2 regions of the Janthinobacterium rivuli genome follow, and region 1 is predicted to be linked to the other one. Evidence: predicted binding sites of a transcription regulator. Region 1 holds the regulator's gene; the other holds the start of a gene.

The links. The regulator FNR, encoded in region 1, switches genes on or off when oxygen is low (the NO sensors DNR and NnrR bind a similar motif). The targets are predictions, from matches to a motif close to TTGATNNNNATCAA.
Region 2: P9875_RS26850 (KamA family radical SAM protein) is a predicted target of FNR. The motif match lies at 3,624-3,637, and genes of this name have one in related genera.

What each region holds. Positions count from the first base shown of each region.
Region 1 is NZ_CP121464.1:288,107-293,638, forward strand. Features, by position in the region: gene ccoP (cytochrome-c oxidase, cbb3-type subunit III) at 1-835, shown strand, start outside; gene ccoG (cytochrome c oxidase accessory protein CcoG) at 838-2,220, shown strand; gene P9875_RS01225 (FixH family protein) at 2,275-2,799, shown strand; gene fnr (fumarate/nitrate reduction transcriptional regulator Fnr) at 2,803-3,561, opposite strand; gene P9875_RS01235 (response regulator) at 3,801-5,532, shown strand, end outside.
Region 2 is NZ_CP121464.1:5,916,977-5,922,508, forward strand. Features, by position in the region: gene P9875_RS26840 (fumarylacetoacetate hydrolase family protein) at 1-832, opposite strand, end outside; gene P9875_RS26845 (MFS transporter) at 777-2,117, opposite strand; gene P9875_RS26850 (KamA family radical SAM protein) at 2,120-3,484, opposite strand; gene P9875_RS26855 (cache domain-containing protein) at 3,766-4,224, shown strand; gene P9875_RS26860 (methyl-accepting chemotaxis protein) at 4,293-5,532, shown strand, end outside.

The DNA.
Region 1 (5,532 bases):
CTCGCAGTCGAAAATCAAAGTGGTCGAGGGCGCCCCTGCCGACGGCACCACGGGCCACGTCTGGGACGAGGACTTGAAGGAACTCAACACGCCGATGCCGCGCTGGTGGATGTGGTTGTTCTACATCACCATCGTCTTCGCGCTGGCGTATCTGTTCCTGTACCCGGGCCTGGGCACCTATGCCGGCAGCCTGGGCTGGAAATCGACGGGCCAGTACGAGGAAGAGCTGAAGAAGGCGGAAGCCGACTACGGTCCCCTGTTCAACAAGTACCTGAGCCAGGACATCAAGACGGTGGCCGCCGATCCGCAGGCGCAAGCCATCGGCCAGCGTCTGTTCCTGACCTACTGCGCGCAATGCCACGGTTCGGATGCGCGCGGCAACAAGGGCTTTCCCAACCTGACGGACAAGGACTGGCTGTATGGCGGCGAACCCGACATCATCAAGACCACCATCCTGCACGGCCGCAATGGGCAGATGCCACCGATGGGCGCCGCCCTGGGCTCCGAAAAGGATGTCGAGAACGTGGCCCATTATGTGCTGAGCCTGTCCGGTTCGACCTCGGATCCCGTCAAGTCGGTGCTGGGCAAGGCCAAGTTTGGCGCCTGCATGGCCTGTCATGGCGCCGATGCCAAGGGTAACCAGATGCTCGGCGCGCCGAACCTGACGGACAAGACCTGGCTGTACGGCGGCAGCGCCGACACCATCATGGAAACCGTACGCAAGGGACGCAGCAACACCATGCCTGCCTTCAGCGATTTCCTCGGCGAATCCAAGGTACACGTGCTGTCGGCGTATGTCTGGAGCCTGTCGAATCCGCAGGCACCCGCCAAGTAAAAATGGAACCTCAAGTCATCAAGATGTATGCGGCCCGCGAGCAGATCTACCCTCGCGAGGCCAAAGGACGCTACGCTACCTGGCGATGGGTATGCGTATGGCTTACCCAGCTCGCGTTCTACGGCTTGCCGTGGTTGACCTGGAATGGCAGGCAAGCCCTGCTGTTCGATTTGACCACGCGCAAGTTCTACATTTTCGGCGTCGTGCTGTGGCCCCAGGATTTCATCTATCTGGCGGCCCTGCTGATCATCTGTGCGTATTTGTTGTTCCTCGTCACGGCCATTGCCGGGCGGGTGTGGTGCGGGTTCTCTTGCCCGCAAACGGTATACACGGAAATTTTCCTGTGGGTCGAACGCCGCATCGAGGGTACGCGCAGCGCGCGCATGGCCCTCGACAAGCAGGGCCCCTCCGTGCGCAAGGCGTTCAAGAAGACGGCCAAGCACCTGGCATGGGGCGCCATCGCCCTGTGGACGGGCTTTACCTTTGTCGGCTATTTCACGCCGATCAAGGAACTGGCGCAGTCGGTGACCACCCTGAACTTCGGTCCTTGGGAATGGTTCTGGGTCTTGTTCTACAGCCTGGCAACCTACGGCAACGCGGGCTGGCTGCGCGAGCAGGTGTGCAAATACATGTGCCCCTACGCGCGCTTTCAGAGCGCCATGTTCGACCAGGACACCTTGATCATCACCTACGATGCCAAGCGCGGCGAACCACGCGGCGCCATGAGCAAGAAGGCTGGCAACAACGACAAGCTGGGCGACTGCATCGATTGCACCCTGTGCGTGCAGGTGTGTCCGACCGGCATCGATATCCGCAACGGCCTGCAGTATGAATGCATCGGCTGCGCCGCCTGCGTCGATGCCTGCAACAGCGTGATGGACAAGGTCGAGCGGCCGCGTGGCCTGATACGCTACAGCACCGACCATGCGATGGAAAACAACTTCAATTCGAAGCAGATACGCCAGCGCGCCATGCGCCCACGCGTCCTGATCTACACTTCCATCCTGGCCCTGATCATCATCGCCGTATGTACCTCGCTGGCCCTGCGCACGCCCCTGAAAATGGACGTGATCCGCGACCGCGGTTCGATGGGACGCGAAGTGGAAGACGGCATGATCGAAAACGTCTACCGCCTGCAGATCATGAACACGTCCGAGCAAAGCCAGCATTTCAAGATCAGCGCTTCCGGCTTGCCGGGCCTGACCTTGCTGACGCGTGAAGAAGTGACCTTGCAGCCGACGGAAACGCTGGGCTGGCCGATCCGCCTGCGCGTGCCGCACGGCGTCGGCGAGAAGGGTTCGAACAAGATTGCGATCGAATTGCAATCGCTGGACAACCCCTCGCTGCATGTGCGCGAAAGCGCGGTATTCATCGTGCCGCGTTAAAGCAGGAAGGCCGGTTCCCGCATGGGGACTGGCCGTTTACACAGGAGAAATACCATGTCCGACAGTCTGAAACTGCAGCCTCCCGTTGCACCGTGGTACAAGCATCGCTGGCCATGGCTGCTGATGATCGGTCCCGGCCTGTCCGTGGTCGTCGGCAGCTTCATGGGCTATATCGCGTTTACGCAGCCCGATGCGCTGGTGGTGGGCGACTATTACAAGCAGGGCAAGGCGATCAACCAGGATTTGAAGCGCGACACGATCGCCAGCGACCTGGCGATGGCTACCAGCTTGTCCTACGACGTGGCGTCAGCGCGCCTCAGTGGTTCCGTGCACAGCTTCGGCAAAGCTTACCAGGGTCCGCTGCAGCTGCACCTGGCGCATGCGACCCTGCCGGAAAAGGACATCAAGCTGCTGGTGCGGCCCGATGCGGCCGGCAATTTCTCGGTGGCGCTGCCGATGCTCGAGCGCAGCCGCTGGCAAGTGCTGGTGGAAAACGACAAACGCGAGTGGCGCCTGTCCGGCATCTGGACCTGGCCGCTGCAACGCAGCATCGCGCTGCACGCCGATGAAGAGCTGTAGGCCTTATTTGCAGACGTCGGTACCGGCCGTGATGGCCTTCAATTTTGCCGGCTGCAAGATTTCAATTTCTCGGTTCGAGACGCGCAGCCAGCCTTCCTTCTTGAACTTCGACAGCAGGCGGCTGACGCTTTCGATGGTCAGGCCCAGGTAGTTGCCGATTTCCTCGCGCGACATGCGCAGCTGGAATTTGCTGCTCGAATAGCCGCGCGCTTCATAGCGCGACGCCAGGTTGACGATGAAGGCGGCAAAACGCTGCGTCGCCTGCATATTGCCCAGCAATAGCATGACGCTTTGCTCGCGCGTGATTTCCTGACTCATCATGCGGTGGAAATGGCGCAGCAGGGTCGGCATATTGCCCAGCAATTGTTCCAGGCTGGAAAACGGGATTTCACACACTTCGCTGTCTTCCAGCGCCACCGCATTACAGTGGTGGCGGTCGGCGCTGATGGCGTCCATGCCCAGCAGTTCGCCGGCCATCTGAAAGCCCGTCACCTGCTCTTCGCCACCGGGATTGATCTGGTACGTCTTGAAGTGCCCCAGGCGGATCGCGTACAGGTTCTGGAACGAGTCGCCGATGCGGAACAGCGAGGCGCCGCGCACGATCTTGCGGCGGCGGCCGATGATCTGGTCCAGCCTGTCCATGTCGCCCATATCGAGGCCCATCGGCAGGCACAATTGATGCATGCTGCAGGTCGAGCATCGCGCACGCAACGCTTCCACGTTCACTGTAGGCAAGGTTGGAGTGAGTAGCGCTTCAGTCATGTCGGTACCTTTTAGAAAATGCAACAACAAGTTTACTGCATACAGGGTTGCCGTGTGCCAATTTCACGGCAATTTCGCTGAATAAACGACGTTCCGACTTTAATTATATGGCAACATCGTCAAAAGCCCATGCGGGGAGGGCAATTTGCGCGGCGCCGCTTGCCAAGCTGGGGTATTGATAGGAAAATTCCTGACAGCATTACTTGCCGCCTGTGCCGTCCGGTACTGAAAAGGAAATCATGAAGCCTCTCGGCATCAAAGCAAAAGTCGCGCTGGCCACCAGCCTGACCTCGATCGCCATGATCGCGCTGGTCACCATGATCCAGGTGCAGCACATGCGCGACGACTTCACCCGAGTACTGCTGAGCCAGCAGTCATCCCTGATCAGCCGCACCGCTGCCGAGCTCGACGACAAGCTGGGCATGCTGCTGCAGATCGTCACCCTGACGGCCCGGCAGCAGCCGCCGGAACTGATCGCCCGGCCCGCCCAATTGCGCGAATACTATTCGCGCCGCTCGATGCTGGTGCTGTTCGACGACGTGCTGGTGCTCGACGCGCAAGGCGCCGTCGTGGCCGACATGCCGGAAGTGCCGGGGCGCGCCGGCATCAATGTTGCCGAGCGCGAGTATTTCCAGACCGTCCTGCGCACGCGCCAGCCCATGATCACCGAACCGATGCTGGGCAAGTCGAGCGGCATGCCCATCGTGCAGATGGTGGCGCCCGTGCTCACCGCCGATGGCCAGGTGGCCGGCGTGGTGATCGGCGTGCTGCGCCTGTACAAGGACAATCTGCTGGGGCGTTTGCGCTCGGAAAAGGTCGGCAAGAGCGGCTATTACTTCATCCTCACGCGCGGCGCCGTGCCGCGCTACGTGCTGCACCCCGATACCAGCCGTTTGCTGCAGCCGCGCCAGCCGAACGCCAATCTGACGACGACCCAGCTGCTGAAGGAAGATGGCGAAGGCAGCATGGTCAGCACCAACAGCCGCGGCATCACGGCCGTCAACAGCTTCAAGCGCCTGAAATCGGTGAACTGGCTGCTGGCCAGCTCGCTGCCCGTCGACGATGCCTTCGAACCATTCGATGGCGTGCTGTACCGGCTGGTGCTGTGGAGCATCCTTGCCTCGCTGCTGGCCGCCTTTGTTCTGGGCTGGGTCACCGTGCGCCTGCTGTCGCCGCTGGTGCGCCTGCGCGACACCCTGCTGGCCCTGCGCACCAGCGGCAGCCGTTTCACCCCCGTGCCGGTGCAGCAGCGCGACGAGATCGGCGAACTGACGGAAGCGTTCAACGGCCTGATGAGCGAACGCGACCGCCTGCAGCAGGAACTCGAAGCGCGCGCGGCGGAGCTGGAGCAGGAACGCGACCGGGCCGAGGCGGCCAACCGCGCGAAGAGCGATTTCGTGGCCAACATGAGCCATGAAATCCGCACGCCCCTCAATGCCGTGCTGGGCATGGTGTATTTGCTGGGCAATACCAGACTCGACACGGAACAGCGCAAGTATCTGACCATGGTCAGAGTGGCGGGCCAGTCGCTGCTGGGCATCCTCAACGACGTGCTCGACTATTCGAAGATCGAGGCGCGCCGCATGGAATTGTCGCCCGTCGAATTCGACCTCGACGAAGTCATGAATACCCTGGCCACGACGATGACGATGAATGCGGGCGAAAAGGAACTGGAACTGGCCATCGCCGTCGAACCCGACGTGCCGCGGCGCCTGGTGGGCGACGCCCAGCGCCTGCAGCAAATCCTCGTCAACCTGGCCGGCAACGCCATCAAATTTACCGAGAGCGGCGAAGTGGTGGTGGCCGTCAGCCTGGCCGAGAGAGAGAGCGGCCGCGCCTGGCTGCGCTTCGAAGTGCGCGACACGGGCATCGGCATGACGGAACTGCAGCAACAGCAGCTGTTCGCCGCGTTTTCGCAGGGCGACCAGAGCATCACGCGGCGCTTCGGCGGCACGGGCCTGGGCCTGGCCA
Region 2 (5,532 bases), 700 kb from region 1:
CCACGTCCTGCTGCTGTTCGCCCAGACCAGGGATGCCCAGGCGCATGCTGTCGCCTTTTTTGAGGAAGCGCTGCGGCTTGCGGCCCTGGCCCACACCCGGCGGCGTACCCGTGGCGATGACGTCGCCCGGTTCCAGTGTCATGAATTGCGACAGGTAGCTGACGATCTGCGCCACCGTGAAGATCATGGTTTGCGTATTGCCCGTCTGCATGCGCTTGCCGTTGACTTCCAGGTACAGGTCCAGGTCTTGCTCATCGATGATTTCATCGCGCGTCACCAGCCACGGGCCGATGGGGCCGAAGGTGTCGCAGCCCTTGCCTTTATCCCATTGGCCACCCCGTTCCAGCTGGAACGAGCGCTCGGAGATATCGTTGACGACGCAATAGCCAGCCACGTATTTCAGGGCGTCTTCTTCGCTCACGTATTGCGCGCGCGTGCCGATGATCACGCCCAACTCCACTTCCCAATCCGTTTTTTTCGAACCTTTTGGCAACACGACATTGTCGTCCGGGCCATTCAGGCAAGTGATTGCCTTCATGAAGACGATGGGTTCGGCCGGAATCGGCATGCCGGATTCGGCCGCGTGGTCCGCGTAGTTCAGGCCGATGCCGATGAACTTGCCGACTTTCGCCAGCGGCACGCCGAAGCGTGGATTGCCGCGCACCAAAGGCAAGGTCTTTTCGTCGAGCTTGGCCAGCTTGCGCAGGGCTTTGTCGGACAGTTGTGCGCCGTCAATATCGGCAATCACGCCGGACAGGTCGCGCAGTTTGCCTTCTTCATCGATCAGGCCCGGTTTTTCCTTGCCTGGACGTCCATAACGAACGAGTTTCATAGTCTTCCTTGGAGTTGATCATTGCCGCTGTGCAGGCTGCCATTTTACCGGATGGTCCGGCACGGCTGCAGCGGTGAATGAAAAACATCGCAAGTCCCGGCAGTTGCAAGGCCGCCAGCACGCCAAACGCGACCTGGTAGGCCTGCGGCGGATACTGCTGCTGGCTGTTCAGGGGCCAGCAGCCGAGGATCAGGCCAAAGCCCGCCTGTACCAGGAAGGCGCCCGTGAAAATGAGCAGATTGAGACAGGTGGCCGCCCTGCCCGTCAAGCTGGCCGGCATGCTTTGCGCGACGATCGCATATTCGAGGCCCGTCACCGTGCCCAGCAAGGTAAACAGCACGGACAGCAACGGCAGGCTGGGCACCACATTGCATGCCATCGCCACTTGCACTGCGACAAACAGGACGATGCCGGCGCCCGCCACTTGCATGGGTTCAATCGCGCGCCGCCCGGCCCATTCCGTCAGCATGCCCATGCCGATGGCGCCGAAGATGACGGCCGCCATGCCCAGGTACAGCAGATACGCCACATTGTCATCGGACAAGCCGCCCACATCGGCCAGCCAGCGGCCTATCCATAAACCCTGCACGCCAAAGAACACCGTGTGCGGCAGCAGGATCAGCGCGATGGTGCGGCGAAAGGCAGGGTCACGATAGACACTCCACACGCTGACCTTGCTCATGGTTACGGCAGGCGCGGGCATGGCCGGCGACAGCAGGCGGATCAGCAAGCCGATGGCCAGCGCCGCCAGCGCCAGGCCCAGGAAGACGCCGCGCCAGTCCGTATAGTGCAGGGCCAGCTTGACGGGCATGGTAGCCGTGGCCGCGCCCAGTCCGCCCACGGCGATCAGATAGCCATGCACGGACGGCAGGCGGGCTGGCGCGATGGCGCACGAGATCGCTTTCACGGCGGCCATGAAACAGCCGCCCAGGCCCGCTCCCATCAAGGCGCGCGCCCACATCAGCTCGGCAAAGCTGTGGCCCCGGCTGAACAGCCACACGCCCAGCGCTGCCAGCGCCAGCAGCCACAGTTGCACCGTGCGGGGGCCGTAGCGATCCAGCGCCATGCCAACCGGCAATTGCACCAGCGCAAAGGCGAGAAAAAAAGCGCTGGTCAGCAGGCCCAGCTGGGCTGGCGTCAGGGCGATGGCGCCCAGCAACTCGGCCGTCAGCACGGCATTCACGCCGCGCAGCAGGCAAGACAGATAATGCCCGAGCGCGAACGGCAGGAACACGAGGCAAAACACGGCCACGCCGGAGCGGGAAGAAGCGCCGGCGCCGTGCATGCTCAGGCTGCCTTTGCCAGACGGATGACTTTATGCGGCACGTGCGGCACAGGCTCATCCGTTTCAAAGAAAAACTTGTCGTGGCCAAAGGCCGGCTTCAGATCGTCCATCCACGTCGCTTCCGCATCGAATTTCGCATAAAACGGCCGCCGCACCCAATCCGGATTGCGCGCCTGCAAAAATTGCAGGGCAAACAGTTTTTCGCCATTGATGGTGACTATGCCGTCGATGACGATCTTGCCAGGGAATGCACTCATGGACGGTCCGCGCACCGTGCGCGACAGGCCCGACACCATCTGGTAGGCGGCCTGGAAAATCTCGTGCGCCTTCGCCAAGGGCAACTCGAAATAGCCGCGCGGCCCCGTGTCACGTTCGACGAACATGTAATACGGAATCGCCCCCAGGCGCGTGCCCGTCTGCCACAACTCGGCCCAGCTTGCCGGATCTTCATTGATGTGGCGGATCAGCGGCCCCTGCATGCGCAAGGTGGCGCCCGTGGAGACGATGCGTTTCACGGCTTGCTGGGCGATGTCCTGGCGCAACTCAACGGCGTGGCTGTAATGGCCCATCACGGCCAGGTTCTTGCCCGCCTTGACGACGCGCTCGAACAGGCGCATCAAGTCGTCCGCATCGCGGTCGGACACGAAGCGCTGCGGCCAATACGCCACCGCCTTGGTGCCGATGCGAATGTTCTGGATGTGTTCCAGACCCGGCGCCAGCAGCGGCTCCAGGTAGGCGGCCAGTTGCCGCGTGTTCATGATCATCGGGTCGCCGCCCGTGATCAGCACGTCCGTCACCTCCGGGTGCAGTTTCAGATAGGCGGCCAGCTCATGCGATTCGCGCGCATCGAACTTCATGTCGTCCATGCCGACGAACTGGGGCCAGCGGAAGCAGAAGGTGCAATACGCGTGGCAGGTCTGGCCCGCGCTGGGAAAAAACAGCACCGTCTGCGCATATTTATGCTGCAAGCCGCGCACGGGCGCATCGTTGACCTTCGGCACGTTATGCGTCATCTGGCCAGCTGGGTGGGGATTCATGCCCAGGCGCAAGCCATGCACATAGGCATCAATGGCAGCCTTGTCCTGCTTGACCAGCACCAGGTCGCGCAAGTGCGCGTACTGCTCGGGTGGCAGCATGTCGCGGTGGGGAAAGACGAGGCGATAGATGGGGTCGTCAGGAATATTGTTCCAGTCGATCAGCTGATCGAGCACATATTCATTAGTGCGAAACGGCAAGACGTGCGACACCACTTGCACGGCTACACGCTGCTCTTCCGGCAGCCATTCCCACTGCCGCGCCTGTTGAATGGTTTGCCGCGTGTACGGCTTGAACTTGGGTGAAAACGGCTCGGTAATGAGTGCGGCCACGATAAGCTCCTTGCCTGTAAATAGCGATAACTTGCATGAAATCAGCCCTACATCGTCCAATTCCAGCCTCTCCCCCCTCATGCCAGACCCGCCCGGCATGCTGTGAAAGTCATCATAATTCTTGCCGTTCGGAACCAAATTGCTACATATCAACAAGCCGTCGATACGTTGCAAGCTGCCTACAAGCAACACCTTAGTTTGTTCCATCGCAATTTGAGGGACGCGTCGGCGACGTAAATTACGACTTGGCAACATATCCCTCGATATCACAAGGAGCTTTCATGAAACGCTTATTCACGGGTAGCCTGCTGTGCCTGGCATTTGCCGGCGGCAGCGTCAGTGCCGCCGTCGAACCAACGGAAAAAGACGCCATCGCCATGGCCGAACGGGGCGCCGCCTTCATGAAGGCGCATGGCAAGGAAGAAATGATGAAGAAAATCACGGCGAAAGACCCGGACTTCGTGCAGGGCTCGCTATACGTGGACATGCGCGACATCAAGACGGGCATCGTGCTGGCCCACCCCATCAATCCTTCCATCGTGGGCAAGGATTTGACGGATGTGCCCGATGCGAATGGCAAGAAATATCGCCGTGAAATCATTGAACTGGCGCAAAAACAAGGCAAGGGCTGGGTCGACTACCAGTACAAGAATCCCACCAGCGGCAAGATCGAACCGAAGACCACGTACATCCTGCGCGTCAACGATGTGGTGCTGGAAGCGGGCATCTACAAAAAATAAGGCAGGGGCGGCGCGCATGCACACCGCGCGCCGCCTGCGGTGTGAACAGCCATAGCCAGGAGTCAAGCATGCTCAATCAATTACGCATCGGACCAAAATTATTGCTGGCGCCCATACTGGTCTTGCTGTTGCTGATACTCAGCTCGACCGGCGCATGGTATGGCATGGTGCGGCAAAATGCCTCGCTGGAAAACATGGTGCGGGTGCGCATCACGCATTTGAAGGCGGCCGCCGATGTACTCGGCGAAGCCAGGCAGGTGCATGGCAATATGTACCAGTTGCTGTCGTGGACCAATGGCAGCTTCGCCAAGGCCCGCCTCGATGCACTTGAACAACAGATCAAGGTGCGCCACGCGGCCATCGGCACCCAGTTGACTTCGCTGCGCGCCACGGCCACGGGCGCCGAGCGCACTTTGGTCGATGCGGCCATCGCAGCGCTGGCCGGCTATCGCAAGGCAGTGCTGGAAACCATGGAAATGGCGCAGATGGATCAATCGATCGCCACCAATTCCATGCTCAAGGCGGAAACCCAATTCGGCCAGTTCAATACGCAGCTGGCGCAACTGTCGGCCCTGGAAACCACCCTCAGCAGCCAGGCCCATGCGACGGCCAGCGCCGAGTTTCGCACCCTGGGCTGGAGCCTGCTGCTGACGGTGCTGCTGTCCATCCTCGTTTCCATCGTCGTGACCATGCTGGTGCGGCGCGCCATGCTGGTGGAAATCCGCGGCATCGCCGACGCCGTGCAAGACCTGGCGGCGGGCAAGCTGACGGCCGGCGCGCCCAAGCAGGGCAATGACGAAATCGCCGCCACCTCGCGCGTGCTGGACCAGACCATCGCCCACCTGAACCAGACCTTGCGCACCATCATGGACGCCGTGCAATCAATCGACACGGCCTCGCACGAAATTGCCACCGGCAACCTGGATTTATCGGCGCGCACGGAAATGCAGGCCAGTTCGCTGGAGGAAACATCGAGCGCCATGGAAGCGCTGACGCAAGCCGTCAATGACAACGCCGACAACGCCCAGCTGGCCTGCGAGCTGGCCGGGCAAGCATCCACCCTGGCCGTGCAAGGAGGGGAGTCGATGCAGCAGGCGGTGACGACGATGGCGACAATACGTGCCAATTCGCGCCAGATCGTGGATATTATCGGCGTGATCGATGGTATTTCCTTCCAGACCAATATCCTCGCGCTAAACGCGGCGGTGGAAGCGGCGCGCGCAGGCGAGCAAGGCCGCGGCTTTGCCGTGGTGGCGTCCGAAGTGCGCACCCTGGCGCAGCGTTCGGCGCAGGCGGCCAAGGAAATCA